3 regions of the Streptomyces sp. NPDC091281 genome follow, and region 3 is predicted to be linked to each of the others. Evidence: riboswitches for the same ligand, from Rfam matches in the RefSeq annotation. Region 3 holds a riboswitch; each other region holds the start of a gene.
What was found. A riboswitch is a leader RNA that binds a small molecule or an ion and turns the genes downstream of it on or off. The one in region 3 is predicted to bind thiamine pyrophosphate.
Positions count from the first base shown of each region.

Region 1: linked by a shared signal. The riboswitch ahead of thiC (phosphomethylpyrimidine synthase ThiC) and the one ahead of ACIQPQ_RS36180 (thiamine ABC transporter substrate binding subunit) in region 3 are both predicted to bind thiamine pyrophosphate.
Region 2: linked by a shared signal. The riboswitch ahead of thiO (glycine oxidase ThiO) and the one ahead of ACIQPQ_RS36180 (thiamine ABC transporter substrate binding subunit) in region 3 are both predicted to bind thiamine pyrophosphate.

Region 1 covers NZ_JBIVUY010000008.1:173,416-176,665, reverse strand. Annotated here, with positions in the region: gene ACIQPQ_RS21990 (YibE/F family protein) at 1-1,190, opposite strand, end outside; TPP riboswitch at 1,262-1,451, shown strand; gene thiC (phosphomethylpyrimidine synthase ThiC) at 1,444-3,246, shown strand.
Region 2 covers NZ_JBIVUY010000001.1:951,362-954,611, forward strand. Annotated here, with positions in the region: gene ACIQPQ_RS04180 (thiazole synthase) at 1-568, opposite strand, end outside; gene thiS (sulfur carrier protein ThiS) at 572-796, opposite strand; gene thiO (glycine oxidase ThiO) at 793-1,965, opposite strand; TPP riboswitch at 1,963-2,074, opposite strand; gene ACIQPQ_RS04195 (hypothetical protein) at 2,147-2,497, shown strand; gene ACIQPQ_RS04200 (NAD(P)/FAD-dependent oxidoreductase) at 2,530-3,250, shown strand, end outside.
Region 3 covers NZ_JBIVUY010000020.1:58,858-62,107, forward strand. Annotated here, with positions in the region: gene ACIQPQ_RS36170 (phosphatidate cytidylyltransferase) at 1-83, shown strand, start outside; gene rlmN (23S rRNA (adenine(2503)-C(2))-methyltransferase RlmN) at 256-1,362, shown strand; TPP riboswitch at 1,401-1,508, shown strand; gene ACIQPQ_RS36180 (thiamine ABC transporter substrate binding subunit) at 1,594-2,694, shown strand; gene ACIQPQ_RS36185 (ABC transporter permease) at 2,670-3,250, shown strand, end outside.

The DNA.
Region 1 (3,250 bases), on a different contig from region 3:
ATCAGCGTCCCGAGCACGGCCACCGAGGTGCGCGCCGAGAGACCGTGACACAGATAGAGGGCGATCAGCATGATCGCGCTGGCCCCGACGACCGCCACCGCCAGGGGGTTCGAGCCCTGGAGGATCGCGGGCAGGATGAAGAAGTTGAGGATGAGGAAGCTCATCGCGAGCGCGACCAGCGCCATCACCCCGCGCAGTCGCCCGACGACCACGACGGCGACCGCGAAGATGAGGGCGAGCAGGGTCATCGGCACCCGGCGGTTGATGTCGGTGACCGAGTACTGGAGGTCCTTCGGCGCGGAGGGCTCGTAGGCGACCACGACCTTCTGGCCCTCGTGCAACTGCCGTGACTGGTCCGGCTGGACGATCTCGGTGAAGGTGCGGCCCTTGTCCTTGCCCGTGTCCACCCGGATCGTGGCCCGCTTGCAGGTGCCGTTCGCCTGTTGTGCGGCGGAGGATCCCTCGGCGGTCGACGTGTCCCCGGTGGGCGTCCCGCCCGAGGCGTTCACCGACGAACAGCTCAGCTTCTCCACGGTGGTGACCGTCGCCTGCTGTGTCTGCCGGTCGAAGCCCACTCCGGTCCGCTCGTGCGCCGGGGCGCCACCCGGCCACAGCACGACCAGGCCCGCCAGCACCGCCACGGCGAACGGGATCAGCACCGCCGCGATGATCTTGCGCAGGTGCTGGGAGACGGGCGCCGCCGGGCCGTGACTGTGGCTGTGCCCGTGCCCGTGACCGCCTCCGGACGATCCGCCACGGTCCCCGGGCCCACCGTGGCCGTGGCCGTGCCCGCCCGAGCCGTCGCCGGGTCCGTCGTGGCCGCCCTGCCCCCCGTGGCCGCCGGCGCCGCTGGTCCCACCGGGACGGCCGCCCTCGCGGTGGCCGCCCGCGCCGGGGACGTTGCCGCCCACACGTGCGCCGTCGCCGTAACCCTCGTCCGGGCGGCGGCCGCTGTCGTGGCCGTGAGGGTGGCCGTGGCCAGGACCCTGGCCCTGGACACGGCCCTGGCCCCGGCCCTGGCCTCTGTCGTGCTCGTGGCGGCCGCCGAAAGTGGGGTCGCCGCCGTCGCTTCCGCCGAAGGCGCGGTCGTCGCCGAACCAGGACGACCCGCCCTGGGGGGCACCGGTTCCGCCGCCCGGTCCGAGGCGCGGTTCCGGCGGGGGAGAGGGGGGATGGGGAGTCGTGGTCACCGCCCGATCATCGCAAGAACGACAGAGGCCCACTGTTCACCGCGCCACAAAGGACGCTAGCGTGGTGACACCTTTGCACACGCGGGAGCTCGGAGCACCGGGCTGAGAGGGCGCTGACCTCCGTCTTCGCGATGTTTCACGTGGAACGCCATCACCACCGAGTGATGTTTCACATGAAACATCGGCAGGCGGTAGCCGCTGCGTCGACCGCTGAACCTGTTACCGGGTAATGCCGGCGTAGGGAGTAGGTCTCATGACCATCAAGGACGCACGCACGCCTGCCTCCGCGCAGACCTCGACCGAGGTCTCCGCACCCGACTCCGGGGAGGCCGGGAAGTCCATCGGCTGGCACAAGGCGTACGTCGAGGGCACCCGCCCCGACCTGCGGGTGCCGGTCCGTCAGGTGCATCTCACCAACGGCAAGTCCGTCACGCTGTACGACACCTCGGGCCCGTACACCGACCCCCATCAGGAGACCGACGTCCGCCGCGGGCTGCTGCCGCTGCGGGAGAACTGGATCATCTCGCGCGGGGACACCGAGGAGTACGCGGGGCGGCCCGTCCGCCCGGAGGACGACGGCATCAAGCACACCTCGCCGCGCGGCGGACTGCGCAACCTCGACGCGGTCTTTCCCGGGCGTCCGCGCCTGCCGCGCCGCGGCCGGGACGGGCGGGCGGTGACCCAACTCGCCTACGCGCGGCGGGGCGAGATCACCCCCGAGATGGAGTACGTGGCCCTCCGGGAGAACGTGGCACCCGAGGTGGTGCGGGAGGAGATCGCGGCCGGGCGGGCGGTCCTGCCCGCCAACGTCAACCACCCCGAGATCGAGCCGATGATCATCGGCAAGCGGTTCCTGGTGAAGGTCAACGCCAACATCGGCAACTCGGCGGTCACGTCCTCCATCGAGGAGGAGGTCGAGAAGATGACGTGGGCGACCCGCTGGGGCGCCGACACGGTCATGGACCTGTCCACCGGCCGGAACATCCACACCACGCGCGAGTGGGTGCTGCGCAACTCCCCCGTCCCCATCGGCACGGTGCCGCTGTACCAGGCGCTGGAGAAGGTCGACGGCAAGGCCGAGGAACTCACCTGGGAGATCTACAAGGACACCGTGATCGAGCAGGCCGAGCAGGGCGTGGACTACATGACGGTCCACGCGGGCGTGCGCCTGCCGTACGTGCCGCTGACGGCCAACCGCAAGACCGGCATCGTCTCGCGCGGCGGCTCGATCATGGCCGCGTGGTGCCTGGCCCACCACAAGGAATCGTTTCTCTACGAGCACTTCGAGGAACTCTGCGAGATCCTCGCGGCCTACGACGTCACGTACTCGCTCGGCGACGGTCTGCGGCCCGGCTCCATCGCGGACGCCAACGACGAGGCGCAGTTCGCGGAGTTGCGCACGCTCGGGGAACTCAACCGGATCGCGAAGCGTTTTCACGTACAGACCATGATCGAGGGCCCGGGACACGTCCCGATGCACAAGATCAAGGAGAACATCGACCTTCAGCAGGAGATCTGCGATGAAGCTCCGTTCTATACGCTCGGCCCGCTGACCACCGACGTCGCGCCGGCCTACGACCACATCACGTCCGGCATCGGTGCCGCGATGATCGCCTGGTGGGGCACGGCGATGCTCTGCTACGTCACGCCGAAGGAGCACCTCGGCCTGCCCAACCGGGACGACGTCAAGACCGGGGTCATCACCTACAAGATCGCCGCTCATGCCGCGGACCTCGCCAAGGGGCACCCCGGGGCGCAGGAATGGGACGACGCGCTGTCCGACGCCCGGTTCGAGTTCCGCTGGGAGGACCAGTTCAACCTGGCCCTCGACCCGGACACGGCACGGGAGTTCCACGACGAGACCCTGCCCGCGGAACCGGCCAAGACAGCCCACTTCTGCTCGATGTGCGGGCCGAAGTTCTGCTCGATGAAGATCTCGCAGGACATCCGGCGGCAGCACGGGGGCAGCCGGGCCGAGGTCGAGGAGGGCATGGCACAGAAGTCCAAGGAGTTCGCCGCCAACGGCAACAGGGTGTACCTGCCGCTGGCCACCTGACGCA
Region 2 (3,250 bases), on a different contig from region 3:
CCGTCCCGGCGCCCGCGTCCAGGATCACCGGCACGCGCGCGTGCTCCACGATCAGCTCGAAGTTGTGCGGGTTGCGGATGCCGAGCCCCGACCCGATCGGCGACCCCAGCGGCATCACCGCCGCGCACCCCGCGTCCTCCAGCTTCCGCGCCAGCACCGGATCGTCGTTGGTGTACGGCAGCACGGTGAACCCGTCGTCCACCAGGGTCTCCGCGGCCTCCAGCAGCTCGATCGGGTCGGGCAGCAGGGTCCGCTCGTCCGCGATGACCTCCAGCTTCACCACGTCGGTGCCGAGGGCTTCGCGCGCGAGGCGGGCCGTCAGCACCGCCTCCCCGGCCGTGTAGCAGCCCGCCGTGTTGGGCAGCACGCGGATGCCCAGCCGCTCCAGCACCGACAGCACCGACCCGTGCACCGACGGGTCCACCCGGCGCATCGCGACCGTGGTCAGCTCGGTGCCGGACGCGACGAGCGCCCGCTCCAGCACCTCCAGGCTCGGCGCGCCGCCGGTGCCCATGATCAGACGGGACGAGAAGGACGTACCGCCGAGGACGAACGGGTCGTCTGCCACGGGTCAGCCTCCCTGGACGGCCGTGAGGACTTCCACGCGGTCGCCGTCGGCGAGCGCGGTGACCGGCCACGCGCCGCGCGGCACGACCGTCTCGTTGAGCGCCGCCGCGACGCCCGACGGCGCCGGGGTCAGCGCGCGGACGACCGCGTCCAGGGCGGTGCCGGGCGCGACCTCGCGCCGCTCGCCGTTGACGGAGATGGTGACCGGGGACGGTGCGGGGGCGTTCATGCGGGCTGCTCCGAAGAAGTGCCGGACAGGATCGCGCCGAAGCGCTGGGGGGTGAAGGGCAGCGCCACCTCGGGCGCCTCGCCGGTGGTCAGGACGTGCGCCATCACGTCCCCGGTGACGGGGGTGAGCAGCACGCCGTTGCGGTAGTGCCCGGTGGCCAGCAGCAGGCCGGGCAGCCGGGTCGGGCCCAGCAGGGGGGCGTTGTCGGGGGAGCCCGGCCGCAGGCCCGCGCGGGTCTCCGTCAGGGGCAGTTCGGTGATGCCGGGCACCAGCTCGTGGGCGTCGCGCAGCAGTTCGTAGACCCCGCCCGCCGTCACCGTGGTGTCCCAGCCCAGTTCCTCGCTGGTGGCGCCGACGACCAGCTCGCCGTTGGCGCGCGGCACCAGGTAGACCTGGCTGCCGCGGACCACGGCCCGCACCGTGCGGGTCAGGAACGGCGCGTACCGCGGCGGCACCGTCAGCCGCAGCACCTGCCCCTTCACCGGCCGTACGGGAGGCAGCGCCGCCGCCGGGACGCCCGCGAGCCGCCCGCTGAGACTGCCGGCCGCCAGCACCACCTGGTCCGCGCCGAGCGCCGTGCCGTCGTCCGTGACCACCCCCGCCGCCCGGTCCGCCGTGACGGTCAGCCGCGCCGCCCGGGTCCGGTGGAAGGTCACGCCCGCCCGTTCGCAGGCCGCCACCAGCGCGACCGCCAGCCGCCGCGGGTCGATCTGGTGGTCACCGTCCACCCGCAGCCCGCCCCGCACCCCGGGCGCCAGCATCGGCTCCAGCCGACGGCACTCCCGGCCCGACAGCCACTCCGACGCCAGCCCCGACCGCCGCTGGAGGTCGTGGAGTTCCCGCAGATGGGCCCGGTCGTCGGCGTCCAGCGCCACCGCGAGCGTCCCGGACCGGCGGTAGCCGAGGTCGTGCCCGGTCAGGTCGGTCAGCTCGGCGGCGAACGCCGGATAGCGGCGCGCCGACTCCAGGTTGAGGCCGAGCAGGGTCTGCTCGCCGTGGTGCAGCTCGGTCACCGCGGCCAGCATCCCGGCCGCCACCCACGCCGCCCCGCCGCCCGGCTCCGGGTCCAGCACCGCCGTGCCGAGACCGCGCTGCGCGGCCCGCCAGGCCGTGACCAGGCCGATGATCCCGCCCCCGACGACGAGGACGTCGGATGTTCGTGAGGACATGGGCGTCCAGCCCCTCCCTTCGCCGGCATGACCCGGATCAGGTTCGTACGGTCGGAGGCCGCCAGCCTCCCTCTCAGCCCGGTGCGTCCGGGCTCCCGCGAGTGCTCTACGGTGGCCAGCCTAGTCGCACGCTCCGCGCCCCGGTAAGGGAGCGCCCCCTCCCCGGAAGGGAGCCCCCGCCGTGGCCCGGTCCCTCGACGGTCTCGTCCTCGCCCCCGTCGCCGACCAGGCACCCGGCCAGGTCGGCACCGGCACCCGCTTCGCCTACCACGAGCGGGACGGCGTGATCTGGGCCGACTACGCGGGCGGGGACGTCGTACGCGGCCATCTGCTGGGTACCCGGGAAGGTGACCGGCTCGACTTCCGGTACACGCAGCTCACGCGGGACGGCTCCACGGCCGGCGGGCACTGCGTCTCCACCGTCGTCGAGCTGCCCGACGGGCGGGTGCGCCTCGACGAGAGCTGGCAGTGGGAGTCGCGGCCCGGCCGCGGGACCAGCGTTGTGGAGCAGGTCACGGAGCACGGCCGCTGACTGACCCTCCGTCAGCTGTCTAAGGTGATCAGGTGAGCGAGCAGACGCGGGACGCGGCACCGACAGCAGCGCCGGAACCAGCGCCGGAGACGGGCGGCCCCGGCAGACCGGATCGGCCCGGCGGGCGGCGGGTGGTCGTCGTCGGGGCGGGCATGGCCGGGGTGCAGACCGCCGTCGCCCTGCGCGAACAGGGCTTCGACGGCACGGTGACCCTCGTCGGCGCCGAACCCCACCAGCCCTACGACCGGCCCCCGCTCTCCAAGGCCGTCCTCCTCGGCAAGGCCGAGGGCTCCGCCTTCGACGTCGACTTCGAGAGCCTCGGCGTCGACCTCCGGCTCGGCAGCGAGGCCCTGGGCCTGCGCCCCGCCGACCGTGAACTGGACACCTCCGCCGGGCCCGTCCCGTACGACGTCCTGGTCCTCGCCACCGGCGCCGAACCGCTGCGCCTGCCCGGCACCGACGGCGTGCCCGGCGTCCACCTGCTGCGCACCCTGGACGACGCCGAACGGCTGCGGCCCGTCCTCGCCGCCCGGCACGACGTGGTGGTGGTCGGCGCGGGCTGGATCGGCGCCGAGTTCGCCACCGCCGCGCGCGAGGCGGGCTGCGCGGTCACCGTCGTCGAGGCCGCCGACCGGCCGCTCGCGGGCGCGCTGCCCGCCGAGGTCGCCGCCCCGATGGCCGCCTGGTACGCCGACAGCGGCACCGACCTGCGCACCCGCACGCGCGTCACCCGCGTCGAACCCGGCGCGGTCC
Region 3 (3,250 bases):
GCATCATGGACCGCCTGGACAGCCTCCTGCCCACCGCGCCGGTGGTCTGGCTCCTCCTGGTCCTCTTCGTCGGCTCCGGCTGACCGGCTGACCGTCCGACCGTCACAGCCACAGCCGCGGGCCTCCGTCCTTCCGGGCGGGGGCCCGCGGCCGTCCGCCCCCGCACCCGGCTTCCCGCCGCCCTCCGGTGCGGGCGCGGGGGTCGTCCACAGCCCGGCGGGGGCACCGCGGCCGATCTGCGACACTGGTACGGCCATGCCTAAGCCCGGAGAACTCACATTCGTCGCCCCCCGCGGAGCCAAGAAGCCGCCGCGGCACCTCGCCGACCTCTCGCCCGCCGAGCGGAAGGAGGCGGTGGCGGAGATCGGTGAGAAGCCGTTCCGGGCGAAGCAGCTGTCGCAGCACTACTTCACGCGGTACGCGCACGACCCCGCCGAGTGGACCGACATCCCCGCCGGTGCCCGCGAGAAGCTGCGCGAGGCGCTGCTGCCCGAGCTGATGACCGTCGTACGGCATCTCTCGACCGACCAGGGCACCACCCGTAAGACGCTGTGGCGGATGGGCGACGGCACCCTCGTGGAGTCGGTGCTGATGCGGTACCCGGACCGGGTCACCATGTGCATCAGCTCGCAGGCCGGATGCGGAATGAACTGCCCGTTCTGCGCGACCGGGCAGGCCGGTCTGGACCGCAACCTGTCCACCGCGGAGATCGTGCACCAGATCGTCGACGGCATGCGCGCCCTGCGCGACGGGGAGGTGCCGGGCGGTCCGGCACGGCTGTCGAACATCGTGTTCATGGGGATGGGCGAGCCGCTCGCCAACTACAAGCGGGTCGTCGGCGCGATCCGCGCCCTCACCGACCCCGCGCCCGACGGCGTCGGCCTCTCGCAGCGCGGCATCACCGTCTCCACCGTCGGTCTCGTCCCGGCCATCCACCGGTTCTCCGACGAGGACTTCAAGTGCCGGCTGGCGATCTCGCTGCACGCCCCGGACGACGAACTGCGCGACACCCTCGTCCCCGTGAACACGCGGTGGAAGGTGCGCGAGGTCCTCGACGCGGGCTTCGGGTACGCCGAGAAGTCCGGCCGCCGCCTCTCCATCGAGTACGCGCTGATCCGCGACATCAACGACCAGGCCTGGCGCGGTGACCGGCTCGGCCGCCTGCTGAAGGGTCGGCCGGTGCACGTCAACCTGATCCCGCTGAACCCGACCCCCGGCTCGAAGTGGACCGCGTCGCGGCCCGAGGACGAGAAGGCGTTCGTCGAGGCGATCGCCGCGCACGGGGTACCCGTGACCGTGCGGGACACCCGCGGTCAGGAGATCGACGGGGCGTGTGGTCAGCTCGCCGCGACCGAGCGGTAGTCTGGCCGACGCAGGACCTTCGTTTTTCGGACAAGTTCATATTCCGACAGGGGAGCGCCACAGCGCTGAGAGTGCGGCAACCGGGCCGCAGACCCTCTGAACCTCGCCCAGGTCATTCTGGGTAGGAAGTTCGGTCATCACTCGAGCTGTTGCGCCCTGCCCGCGGCCTCCTCGCCGGAGGTCCGGGCGGGGCCGCGTCTCTTCCTGGTCACCCCCAGGAGGACATTTCACGTGCACATCACCGTCCGGCACACCAGAACGCTCGTCGCCGCGGCCGTCGGCCTCGGGCTCGTCACGCTGTCGGCGTGCGGGTCCTCGGACGACAACGGCGGCGGGGACAGCGGCGGCGGGTCCAAGACCGTCACGCTCGTCAGCCACAACTCGTGGGCCGTCTCCAAGAACGTCCTCGCCGACTTCGAGAAGCGCTCCGGCTACAAGGTCAAGGTCCTGGAGGACGGCGACGCCGGTCAGGCCGTCAACAAGGCCGTCCTCACCAAGGACAACCCGCAGGGCGACGTCTTCTTCGGCGTCGACAACACCCTGCTCTCCCGCGCCCTCGACAACGGCCTCTTCCAGCCGTACGAGGCCGCCGGACTCGACCAGGTCGGCGCCGCCTACCAGCTCGACCGGGGCAAGCACCGGGTGACGCCCGTCGACCACGGCGACATCTGCGTCAACTACGACAAGAAGTACTTCGCCGACCACCAGCTCGCCCCGCCCGCGACCTTCGACGACCTCGTCAAGCCCGCCTACAAGAACCTGCTGGTCACCGAGAACGTGTCCACCTCCTCGCCCGGCCTCGGCTTCCTCCTCGGCACCGCCGCCCGCTACGGCGACGACGGCTGGCAGGACTACTGGAAGAAGCTCAAGGCCAACGGCGTCAAGGTCGTCGACGGCTGGGAGCAGGCCTACAACGAGGAGTTCTCCGGCTCCGCGGGCGGCCGCAAGGCCGGCGCCGACCGCCCGCTCGTCGTCAGCTACGCCTCCTCGCCGCCCGCCGAGGTCATCTACGGCGACCCCAAGCCCACCACCGCCCCCACCGGCGTCGCCAACGGCACCTGCTTCCGCCAGGTCGAGTTCGCCGGACTCCTCAGCAACGCGAAGAACGGCGAGGGCGGCAAGGCCCTCATCGACTTCATGGTCTCCAAGGAGTTCCAGGAGGACATGCCGCTCAACATGTTCGTCTACCCGGTGCTGAACGGCGCGGCCGTGCCCGCCGAGTTCAGCGCCTACGGTCCCCCCGCCAAGGACCCCGAGACGATGGCACCGGCGAAGATCGCCGCCGACCGCGACCAGTGGGTCTCGACGTGGACCTCGCTCGTACTGAAGTAGCCGACCCGGCCGCCGGACCGTCCGCCGCCACCGCCGTCACCAAGCGCGGCGGGCGGCGGGCGGGCGCGGCGCGGCTCGGCCTGATGGCGCTGCCCGTCGCGTTCTTCGGCGTCTTCTTCGCCTACCCCGTCGCCGCGATCGTCGGCCGCGGCCTGCACACCGGCGACGGCTGGCAGTTCGGGCGCCTCCTCGACGTCCTCGGCCGCTCCGACATCCGGCACGTGCTGTGGTTCACCACCTGGCAGGCGCTCGTCTCCACCGCGCTCACCCTGCTGATCGCCCTGCCCGCCGCCTACGTCTTCGCCCGGCTGTCCTTCCCCGGCAAGGACCTGCTCCGCGCCGTCGTCACCGTGCCGTTCGTCCTGCCCACCGTCGTCGTCGGCTCGGCCTTCCTGGCGCTCGTCGGCCGCGGCGGACTCCTCGACGACCTCGCGGGCGTCCGTCTCGACACCACCGTGTGGGCGATCCTCCTCGCGCACGTCTTCTTCAACTACGCCGTCGTCGTCCGCACCGTCGGCGGCCTCTGGGCGCAGCTCGACCCCCGCCAGGAGGAGGC